DNA from 2 places in the Ligilactobacillus faecis genome. Region 2 is predicted to be linked to the other one. Evidence: predicted binding sites of a transcription regulator. Region 2 holds the regulator's gene; the other holds the start of a gene.

Evidence for each region. The regulator CtsR, encoded in region 2, represses protease genes until heat stress. The targets are predictions, from matches to a motif close to TTGGTCAAAAAAGGTCAAANA.
Region 1: a site for CtsR is predicted at 2,172-2,192, ahead of QFX10_RS01155 (ATP-dependent Clp protease ATP-binding subunit). Genes of this name have one in related genera too.

What each region holds. Positions count from the first base shown of each region.
Region 1 covers NZ_CP123639.1:220,809-225,460, forward strand. The annotation lists gene ptsP (phosphoenolpyruvate--protein phosphotransferase) at 1-1,430, opposite strand, end outside; gene QFX10_RS01145 (phosphocarrier protein HPr) at 1,430-1,696, opposite strand; gene ykzS (protein YkzS) at 1,896-2,081, opposite strand; gene QFX10_RS01155 (ATP-dependent Clp protease ATP-binding subunit) at 2,241-4,391, shown strand; gene QFX10_RS01160 (hypothetical protein) at 4,585-4,652, opposite strand, start outside.
Region 2 covers NZ_CP123639.1:428,569-433,220, reverse strand. The annotation lists gene QFX10_RS02355 (DUF805 domain-containing protein) at 1-515, shown strand, start outside; gene QFX10_RS02350 (hypothetical protein) at 593-808, shown strand; gene QFX10_RS02345 (gamma-glutamyl-gamma-aminobutyrate hydrolase family protein) at 882-1,616, shown strand; tRNA gene QFX10_RS02340 (tRNA-Pro) at 1,676-1,749, shown strand; gene QFX10_RS02335 (CtsR family transcriptional regulator) at 1,893-2,363, shown strand; gene QFX10_RS02330 (ATP-dependent Clp protease ATP-binding subunit) at 2,383-4,652, shown strand, end outside.

The sequences.
Region 1 (4,652 bases), 210 kb from region 2:
TGGTACAAGTAAGAAACGCGTTCGTTACCACGATCAGCCGCCATCGAGTATTGGATCAAGTCATTTGTACCAATACTGAAGAAATCAGCATACTTAGCCAACTTATCAGCGATCATTGCAGCAGCTGGGATCTCCATCATCATTCCGACTTCAATATCGTCTGAAACTGGTACACCAGCCGCGATCAAGTTTGCTTTTTCTTCTTCAAAGATCGCCTTAGCATCTTTGAATTCTTTGACGGTCGCGATCATTGGGAACATGATCGCTAGACGGCCGTAGTGTGAAGCACGTAAAAGCGCACGTAATTGCGTTCTAAAGATATCTTGACGATCAAGCGAGATCCGGATCGCACGATAACCTAAGAATGGATTTTCTTCTTCTGGTAATGGTAAATATGGCAGATCTTTATCTCCACCAATATCCATCGTCCGAACAACGACTTGCTTGCCATTCATACCTTCAACAGCTTCTTTATAAGCTTCAAATTGTTCATCTTCAGATGGAAGCTCACTTGCATCCATGTATAAGAACTCAGAGCGGAAAAGTCCCACTGCTTCAGCGCCGTTTTCGACCGCACCGACAACATCTTTTGGTGTCCCGATATTTGCACCTAAAAGAACTTCTTTGCCGTCTTTTGAAACAGATTTAGCATCTTTTAATTGTTTCCATTCTTCTTTTTGAGCTTTGAAATCAGCTGCTTTTTGTTCATATTGAGCTAATTGGTCAGCACTAGGATCAACGATCGCATCGCCTTCGATCCCATCAATGATGACCATTTGCCCTTCGGCGATCTCAGTTGTTGCAGAACCAGAACCTACAACAGCTGGGATCTCAAGTGTCCGCGACATGATCGCAGAGTGCGATGTTCGCCCACCGATATCGGTAATGAAGCCTTTAACGAAGTTACGGTCTAACTGAGCTGTATCTGAAGGTGTCAGATCATGAGCAACGATCACGACTTCTTCATCGATCAAAGCTGGGTTAGGTAGAGTGACTCCTAATAAATGACTCATCACACGTTTTGTCACATCACGAATGTCACCAGCACGTTCTTGCATATAAGCATTATCAGTCATGCTTTCAAACATTGAGATGAACATATCCGTTACGCTCTTTAGAGCCGCTTCGGCATTAACTTTTTCATTTTGGATCTTGTCTTTGATCTGACCAAGCATTTCTGGGTCAGCTAAGATCGTTAAGTGCGCTTCAAAAACTTCCGCTTCTTCAGCACCTAAGTTTTGAGCCGCTTTAGCTTTGATGGCTTCAAGTTCGCCTTTTGATGCTTCAACTGCATCATCTAGACGTTTGATCTCAGCTGCAGGATCATCAATGCTTTTTTCAGAAAATGAAAGATCGGGTTGAACGAGCATATATGCCTTAGCAGCTGCGATCCCATCGCTTGCTGCGATCCCTTTCAACATTTTCGTCATTATTCAGCAAGTCCTTCCTTAGACATTGTTTCTGTAATAGCTGCGATAGCTTCAGCTTCATCAGCACCATCAGCTGTGATAACGACATCAGCGTTTTGACCAACACCTAATGACATAACACCCATGATGGACTTCAAGTTAACTGATTTTCCTTGATATTCTAATGTGATATCAGAGTTGAATTTGCTTGCAGCTTGAACTAAAAGTGTAGCTGGGCGTGCGTGGATACCTGTTTCTGCGATTACGTGAAATTCTTTTTTTTCCATTGTGGATCATGCTCCTTTAAATATAAATAAGTTTGTGAAGTTCTACAACTTATGAAAATAAGCCGTTCTCATGCGTAGTAATTCGCTTACATTAGCGAGAACCTAAAAGCGCTTCACTTGCTATAAAAAATAATACCATGAATTATTTAACAAGACAAGCGCCCACCTCAGTAATATTTAAAAATATTTTTAGGCTTTGTTATTCCGAGCGTTCGTAGTGATAACGTGCACCCCCGCCTCGCTTAGCTGTACCAACGACATTTTTGCGGTAGTTAAAATTCATTAAAATTTTTTGAAACTCCATAAACTCATCCGTATCGATCTCAAATTCCTCGATCTGACCAGTGTGTAATTCTTCAAGTAGCTTTTGATAATCTTTTGCCATTTTCACTTTACCCCCTGTACAAGATATTATCATATTTAGCTTGATTTTTTTACTTGCACTTCTTTAAAAAATTTGTATAATAGAGCCATAAAGGTCAAAGTTGGTCAAACTTTTTTTGACACTTGCCCAAAACTATCTATAGAAAGGTCGTGTCTGACTTTGTTATGTCAAAACTGCCATCAAAATCCGGCAACACTGCATTTAACTGCTAATATCAACGGTACAAGAACTGCGGTCGATCTTTGTCAAAACTGTTACCGCGACTTGAAAGCTCGTTCTAATAGTAATGAACGTTTAAATAATATGATGCAAGATCCATTTGGATACGATCCTTTTGGCGATCTCTTGCGTAATTTCAATCAAGAAAATCAAAGAAATATGGAAGCAAAACGAGCTGCTCAGCCAAAACCGGCTGGAGCAGACGGTAATATTTTAGACAAATATGGACTCGATCTCACCAACGAAGCGCGAAACGGTAATATCGATCCTGTCATCGGCCGTGACAAAGAGATCGCCCGCGTGATCGAGATCTTAAATCGGCGCACAAAAAATAACCCCGTTTTGACTGGGGAAGCTGGGGTCGGAAAAACAGCTGTCGTGGAAGGCTTAGCGCAAAAGATCGTTGACGGCGACGTTCCCCAAAAACTTCAAAACAAAAAAGTGATCCGTTTGGATGTCGTCTCCTTAGTACAAGGTACTGGGATCCGGGGTCAATTCGAAGAGCGTATGCAACAGCTGATGGATGATCTGAAACAAAAACAAGATATCATCCTCTTTATCGATGAGATCCATGAGATCGTTGGCGCTGGGAACGCTGAAGGTGGCATGGATGCTGGTAACGTCTTGAAACCCGCTTTAGCTCGAGGCGAATTCCAATTAGTCGGAGCGACGACTTTAAATGAATTCCGCACGATCGAAAAAGACGCCGCTTTAGCCCGACGCTTACAACCAGTTCAAGTGGCGGAACCTTCAAGTAAAGAAGCACTTGCGATCTTACATGGGATCCGCGATAAATACGAAAAATATCACCAAGTCAAATATAGCGATGAAGCTCTCCAAAGCGCCGTTACGCTTTCAACACGCTACATCCAAGATCGTTATCTTCCCGATAAAGCGATCGACTTATTAGATGAAGCTGGTTCGCGGAAAAATCTCACTTTACGACCTTTTGATCCAAGCGAGTTGCAAGAAAAACTTGCTGATGCTGAATTGAATAAACAACGCGCGCTCGACGCCGAAGATTATGAAAAAGCAGCCTTCTTCCGTGATCAAGCTGTCAAATTCAAAGAACATTTAGCTAACAACGAGCAAAATGGTGAAGCTCCAACTGTGACTGGCAAAGACATGGAACAGATCGTCGAAGAGATGACCAAGATCCCAGTTGGTGAGCTCAAAGAAAAAGAGCAACAACAATTGCGCACTTTAGAGCAGACGCTCAAAGAAAATGTGATCGGCCAAGATCTAGCGGTCGAACGAACCGCTAAAGCGATCCGTCGCAACCGGATCGGGTTCAATAAGACTGGGCGTCCGATCGGTTCGTTCTTATTTGTTGGCCCAACTGGGGTCGGAAAAACTGAAGCTGCGAAACAATTAGCCCTTGAACTCTTTGGAACAACAGATGCGATGATCCGCTTTGATATGAGTGAGTACATGGAAAAATTCTCAGTCTCTAAATTGATCGGTTCACCTCCTGGATATGTCGGTTACGAAGAAGCTGGGCAACTCACCGAACAAGTTCGGCGTCATCCATATAGTTTGATCTTGCTTGATGAGATCGAAAAAGCGCATCCCGATGTCATGCACATGTTCTTACAGATCTTAGACGACGGGCGTTTGACTGATTCACAAGGTAAGACAGTCAGCTTTAAAGATACGCTCATCATCATGACAAGTAATGCTGGTTCAGGCGATCCGATCGCAAGTGTCGGCTTTGGGGCTGGTAATGAAAAAACAAACTCTCAGATCTTAGACAAACTGACTAACTACTTCAAACCAGAATTCTTGAACCGTTTTGACGATATCATCGAGTTCAACGCTTTGACAAAAGCCGATCTCAGTCAGATCGTCAAATTGATGTTAGCCAAAGTCGATCAAACACTTGTCGACAATGGCATGTCACTTCACGTCAGTGATGAAGTGATCGAAAAACTCGTCGAACTCGGTTATGATCCAAAAATGGGTGCTCGTCCTCTACGTCGGACGATCCAAGAAGAGATCGAAGACCGGGTAGCTGACTATTATTTAGATCATCCAAAAGAAACAAATTTCAATGCTACTTTAGTCGATGGTCAGATCGTGATCAACGCTTAAAATAACTAAAGAAAACGTGACATAAGTAAAAAGACATCTTCAAATTCCAACATTCGGAATTTGGAAGATGTCTTTCTTTATTCTGAAAATACTAGTTTTTAAGACTTTGCAATGTAAAGTAACAATGAATAATAATGATCTAGCGGTAGTTTTTATTATATAATATGAAAAACTACTTATGTCACAGACCCTTTTACATATTAAAAAATAAGGTCCCAACTCCAAAAAGCACCATCACTAAAAATAAAAAAATACTACCTC
Region 2 (4,652 bases):
GGCGGGCAGATTATTGGTATGGCACTTTAGGGCTCTTTTTGCTTGATAGTTTAGTTTATCTGTTAGTTCGTAGCTTAGATCAAGTCAAATGGCATTTATATTTGACGCAAAGTTTTCGTGTGTTACATTTATTGTCGGAGCTGACGAGTTATTTATTTACATTGATGCTCGTAGTGACTTTTTTTGTCAGTTTATCAGCTCAAGTTAGACGGCTCCACGATGCTGGGATCGCTAGTGGATGGGTCTTATTAGGTTTCTTTCCCCTTACGTTACCGATCTTATTAGTCTTACTATGTCAACCAGCTAAAAAAGGTGAGAATACATATTTGACTGAAAAGCAAAATAGTGTAGGCGCAGCTTTTTACCGGATGAAAGGTGCGATCGTGTTAGTTTTATTAGTCACGAGTTTGTTAGTCTTGCTGACGACACAAACAGCTAAGCGTATGTTCTTTCAGTGGCAACTCGAACAGGCTTTTGAACAGTTACAGACAAAAGGTCCTGAATATTTAGAATAGAGACGAAACGACCAGAACTAGTAGGTCGTTTTTGTTATAATAAAAATGTAAGCGTATTCTAAAATGGAGGGATGGTCATGTTTAAATTGAGTGAGTTATATCAGATCGAAGATGCTTTAAAAACGAGTGAATGTTTGACCAGTTATGAAATATTTCAAGCTTTAAAAGAGTTACGACTCTACGGAGCGTGTACGTTACGTGATCTAGGTTCTGTAGAAGCTAAATTGGCGCGTCTCCCCTTTGTCAAGGTACGTCCGGTAGGGCGGGGCCATCTTAGTTTAGAAAGATGGTAAGGAAGTCTTTACTAAATGTTAAAGATATGATATTTTCATTAAAACATTATTTTTAATACAAGGGGGAAAACTTATGCATCCAAGAATCGCGATCCCAGCAGATACACTGATCGAAGCTACTAATATCATCAATGAAAGAAACGCACCTTTTGCACCGCGACCAGCGATCGAAGCGATCGTTAAATCAGGAGGCGCACCAGTCATTTTACCGAGTGTTGCGCCAAAATTTGTTGATGATTACATCGATCTTTTTGATGGGATCGTTTTTGCCGGGGGCTTTGACGTTGACCCAACTTTCTTTGGTGAAGAACCACATTTGAAGTTAGGCATGACCTATCGCAAACGAGATATTTTTGAGATCGCGCTTTTGAAACGCGCATATGAAAAGGGGAAAGCGATCTTAGGGATCTGTCGGGGGATGCAGTTGATCAACGTTGCTTTAGGCGGAACTGTCTACCAAGATCTTTCTGAAAATAAGACGATCTATGTCAAGCATTCACAAGATGCTCCTGGAAACTTACCGTCGCATCATGCAAACGTCAGCGAAGATAGTCGCTTGTACCAATTAGTCGGTAAGCGTCCATATATCAATTCACGCCATCACCAAGCCTTAAAAGATATCGCGCCAGGCTTAAAAGTCGTTGCTCGAGCAGACGATGGTGTTGTTGAAGCGATCGAATCAAGTGCAAGTGATCAGATCTTAGGGCTACAATGGCATCCAGAAAATATGTATAAACATTATACTGATTCGCAAAACATTTTTGCTGATCTGATCGCGCGGGCTAACAAAGTCGCTCAAAATAATTAGTTCTTTTCAACAAAAGACTTTTATCTTCTCCTAAAAAGTAATATAATGATAGTTGTTTCCGGGAAATAGCTCAGTTTGGTAGAGCGCTACGTTCGGGACGTAGAGGTCGCAAGTTCAAATCCTGTTTTCCCGATCAACTAGCATAAAGTAGGGTCATGGTAAGGCATGACTCTTTTTGTGCTTGTTTGAGAAATTTGCGCTAATTCATTGCCAACAAAGGGCGAGAAAGTTTATAATAATAGTCAAAGTTAGTCAAACAGATCAAGGATAGGTTTTATGCAAAATCGTAATATTTCCGATATCATCGAAAGATATTTGAAGAGCATATTAGCAGACTCATCGAAGATCGAGATCAAACGCTCGGAAGTGGCTGATCAATTTGATTGTGTACCATCACAGATCAATTATGTGATCAAGACGCGTTTTACCTTACAAAATGGCTATCTAGTCGAAAGTAAACGCGGTGGTGGAGGTTATATTCGGATCGCCAAAGTCAACTTGATCAGTGATCCGAACCTCTTAGATGAGCTGATCGAATATGTTGGCGAAAGTATTAATGAAACAAAGGCATTTCAAATCATTCAAACGCTTTATGAAAATGAGTTATTGACGCATAAAGAGGCACATTTAGTTGCGTCAGCGATCGAAAAAAGTACGCTCGCATTATCTGACATAGCCTTAGAGGATGCGATCCGCGCAAAGATCTTGCGCAGTATTTTAAATCGTTTACGCTGTGCCGACCATTAAATAGAAAGAGGGGGATCTGATGGATTCAACATCTTATACACCAAGTGCGAATCGCGTACTGTTACTTGCACAAGAACAAGCAAATTATTTCAAACACCAAGCGATCGGAACGGAGCATTTGTTATTAGCATTAGCTCTGGAAGAAAATGGTGTTGCAGGTGAAGTATTGAAACAAGCGTTGATCAGCGCCGTTGATATTCGCGAAGAGATCGAACGCTTGGCTGGGTACGGAACTTTAAGACGTCAAGCCCCTGATAGTTATCTCCCATATTCGCCGAAGACAAAAGCGGTGCTAAACGAAGCTTTGCGCCAAGCAATGATGATGGGTTCCTCCAAGATCGGGACAGAGCACATCTTATTAGCTTTATTGAGCGATGAGACGCTCTTGTCTTCCCGGATCATTTACAGTTTAAATAGTGATATTCGGACGTTGCGTCAGTTATTATTACGCCAACTTGGTGTGACTGATCGCCAACGTCAAAGAATGGCAAAACGTGCTAATGAAGAAAAACACCGTTCCAAAACTGAGACGCTTGATGGCTTAGCACGGGATATGACGGCGATCGCCAAGGAAAAAGCGATCGATCCTGTCATCGGACGTGAAAACGAAGTCAAACGAGTCATCCAAGTTTTGAGTCGACGCACTAAAAACAATCCTGTCTTGTTAGGTGAACCAGGGGTCGGGAAGACTGCGGTAGCTGAAGGCCTAGCGCAAGCGATCGTTTCAGGCGATGTCCCTGAGAACTTACAGTCAAAACGCTTGATGATGCTTGATATGGGCTCACTTGTAGCTGGCACAAAATATCGCGGTGAATTTGAGGATCGTTTGAAGAAGATCTTAGAAGAAGTCTACCACGATGGCAATGTGATCTTATTTATCGATGAGATGCACACGTTGATCGGGGCTGGTGGCGCTGAAGGCGCGATCGACGCTTCTAATATTTTAAAACCAGCGTTAGCTCGAGGCGAAGTTCAAGTGATCGGAGCAACGACTTTAGATGAATACCAAAAGTATGTTGAATCTGATCCTGCTTTAGAACGCCGCTTTGCGACGATCATGGTCGATGAACCTGATCAAGCTCAAACGTTTGAGATCTTACAAGGGGTCCGTCCTCGTTATGAAGAACACCATAAAGTCAAGATCAGTGATGAAGCGCTCGATGCCGCCGTCAAATTGAGTACGCGCTATATCACGAAACGTTTCTTACCAGATAAGGCGATCGATCTGATGGATGAAGCGGCCGCGCGGTTAAGGATCGTCAATGCAGAAAAGAGCAACCAACTTTCACGCTCGCGGGCTAAGCTAAAAGACCTCGAAACTGAGTATGAAGCTGAGATCGTGGCAGAAAACTTCGATGAAGCAGCTCTTTTACGCAAGAAAGTCTTAAAGTTGCGCGAAAAGATCGAAAAATTGAATGCGCAACATGCTGAAAAAGAAGCCAAGAAAGAATACGAAGCAACAGTCACTGAAGAAGATGTCGCTGCTGTTGTGTCTGAATGGACAGGAGTTCCAGTCACACAATTGACGAAGACTGAAAGTCAACGTTTAGTCGGCTTAGAAAAGATCTTGCACCAACGGGTCGTTGGGCAAGAAGAAGCGATCAGCTCGATCTCAAAAGCGATCCGGCGCTCGCGGAGCGGCTTAAGTGACCCGACTCGTCCGATCGGCTCCTTTATGTTCTTAGGACCAACCGGGGTCGGTAAGACTGAGCTGGCTAAAGCTTTAGCCGAAGCGATGTTTGGTTCAGAAGACGCGATGATCCGGGTCGACATGAGTGAGTATATGGAAAAATACTCAACGAGTCGGTTAGTCGGTGCTCCTCCAGGTTACGTCGGTTATGATGAAGGCGGGCAACTTTCTGAAAAAGTCAGAAATAAGCCTTACTCTGTCGTATTACTAGACGAAGTCGAAAAAGCTCACCCAGATGTTTTCAACATCTTGTTACAAGTGTTAGATGATGGTTATTTGACAGATTCTAAAGGGCGGAAAGTCAACTTTAGAAATACGATCATCATCATGACTTCAAACTTAGGGGCGACAGCTTTACGCGATGAAAAATCAGTTGGTTTTGGCGCTGGCAATGTGATCGATGATTATGCAGCTATGTCAGCTAAGATCCGCGAATCGTTGAAGAAGAGCTTCAAACCAGAATTTTTGAACCGGATCGATGAAGTTGTGATCTTCCACTCGCTTGAAAAAGACGAATTACATCAGATCGTCAAGTTGATGGCCAAAGATATCGTTAAGCGCGTGGCTGAGAAGAACGTAAAATTAAAGATCACCCCAGC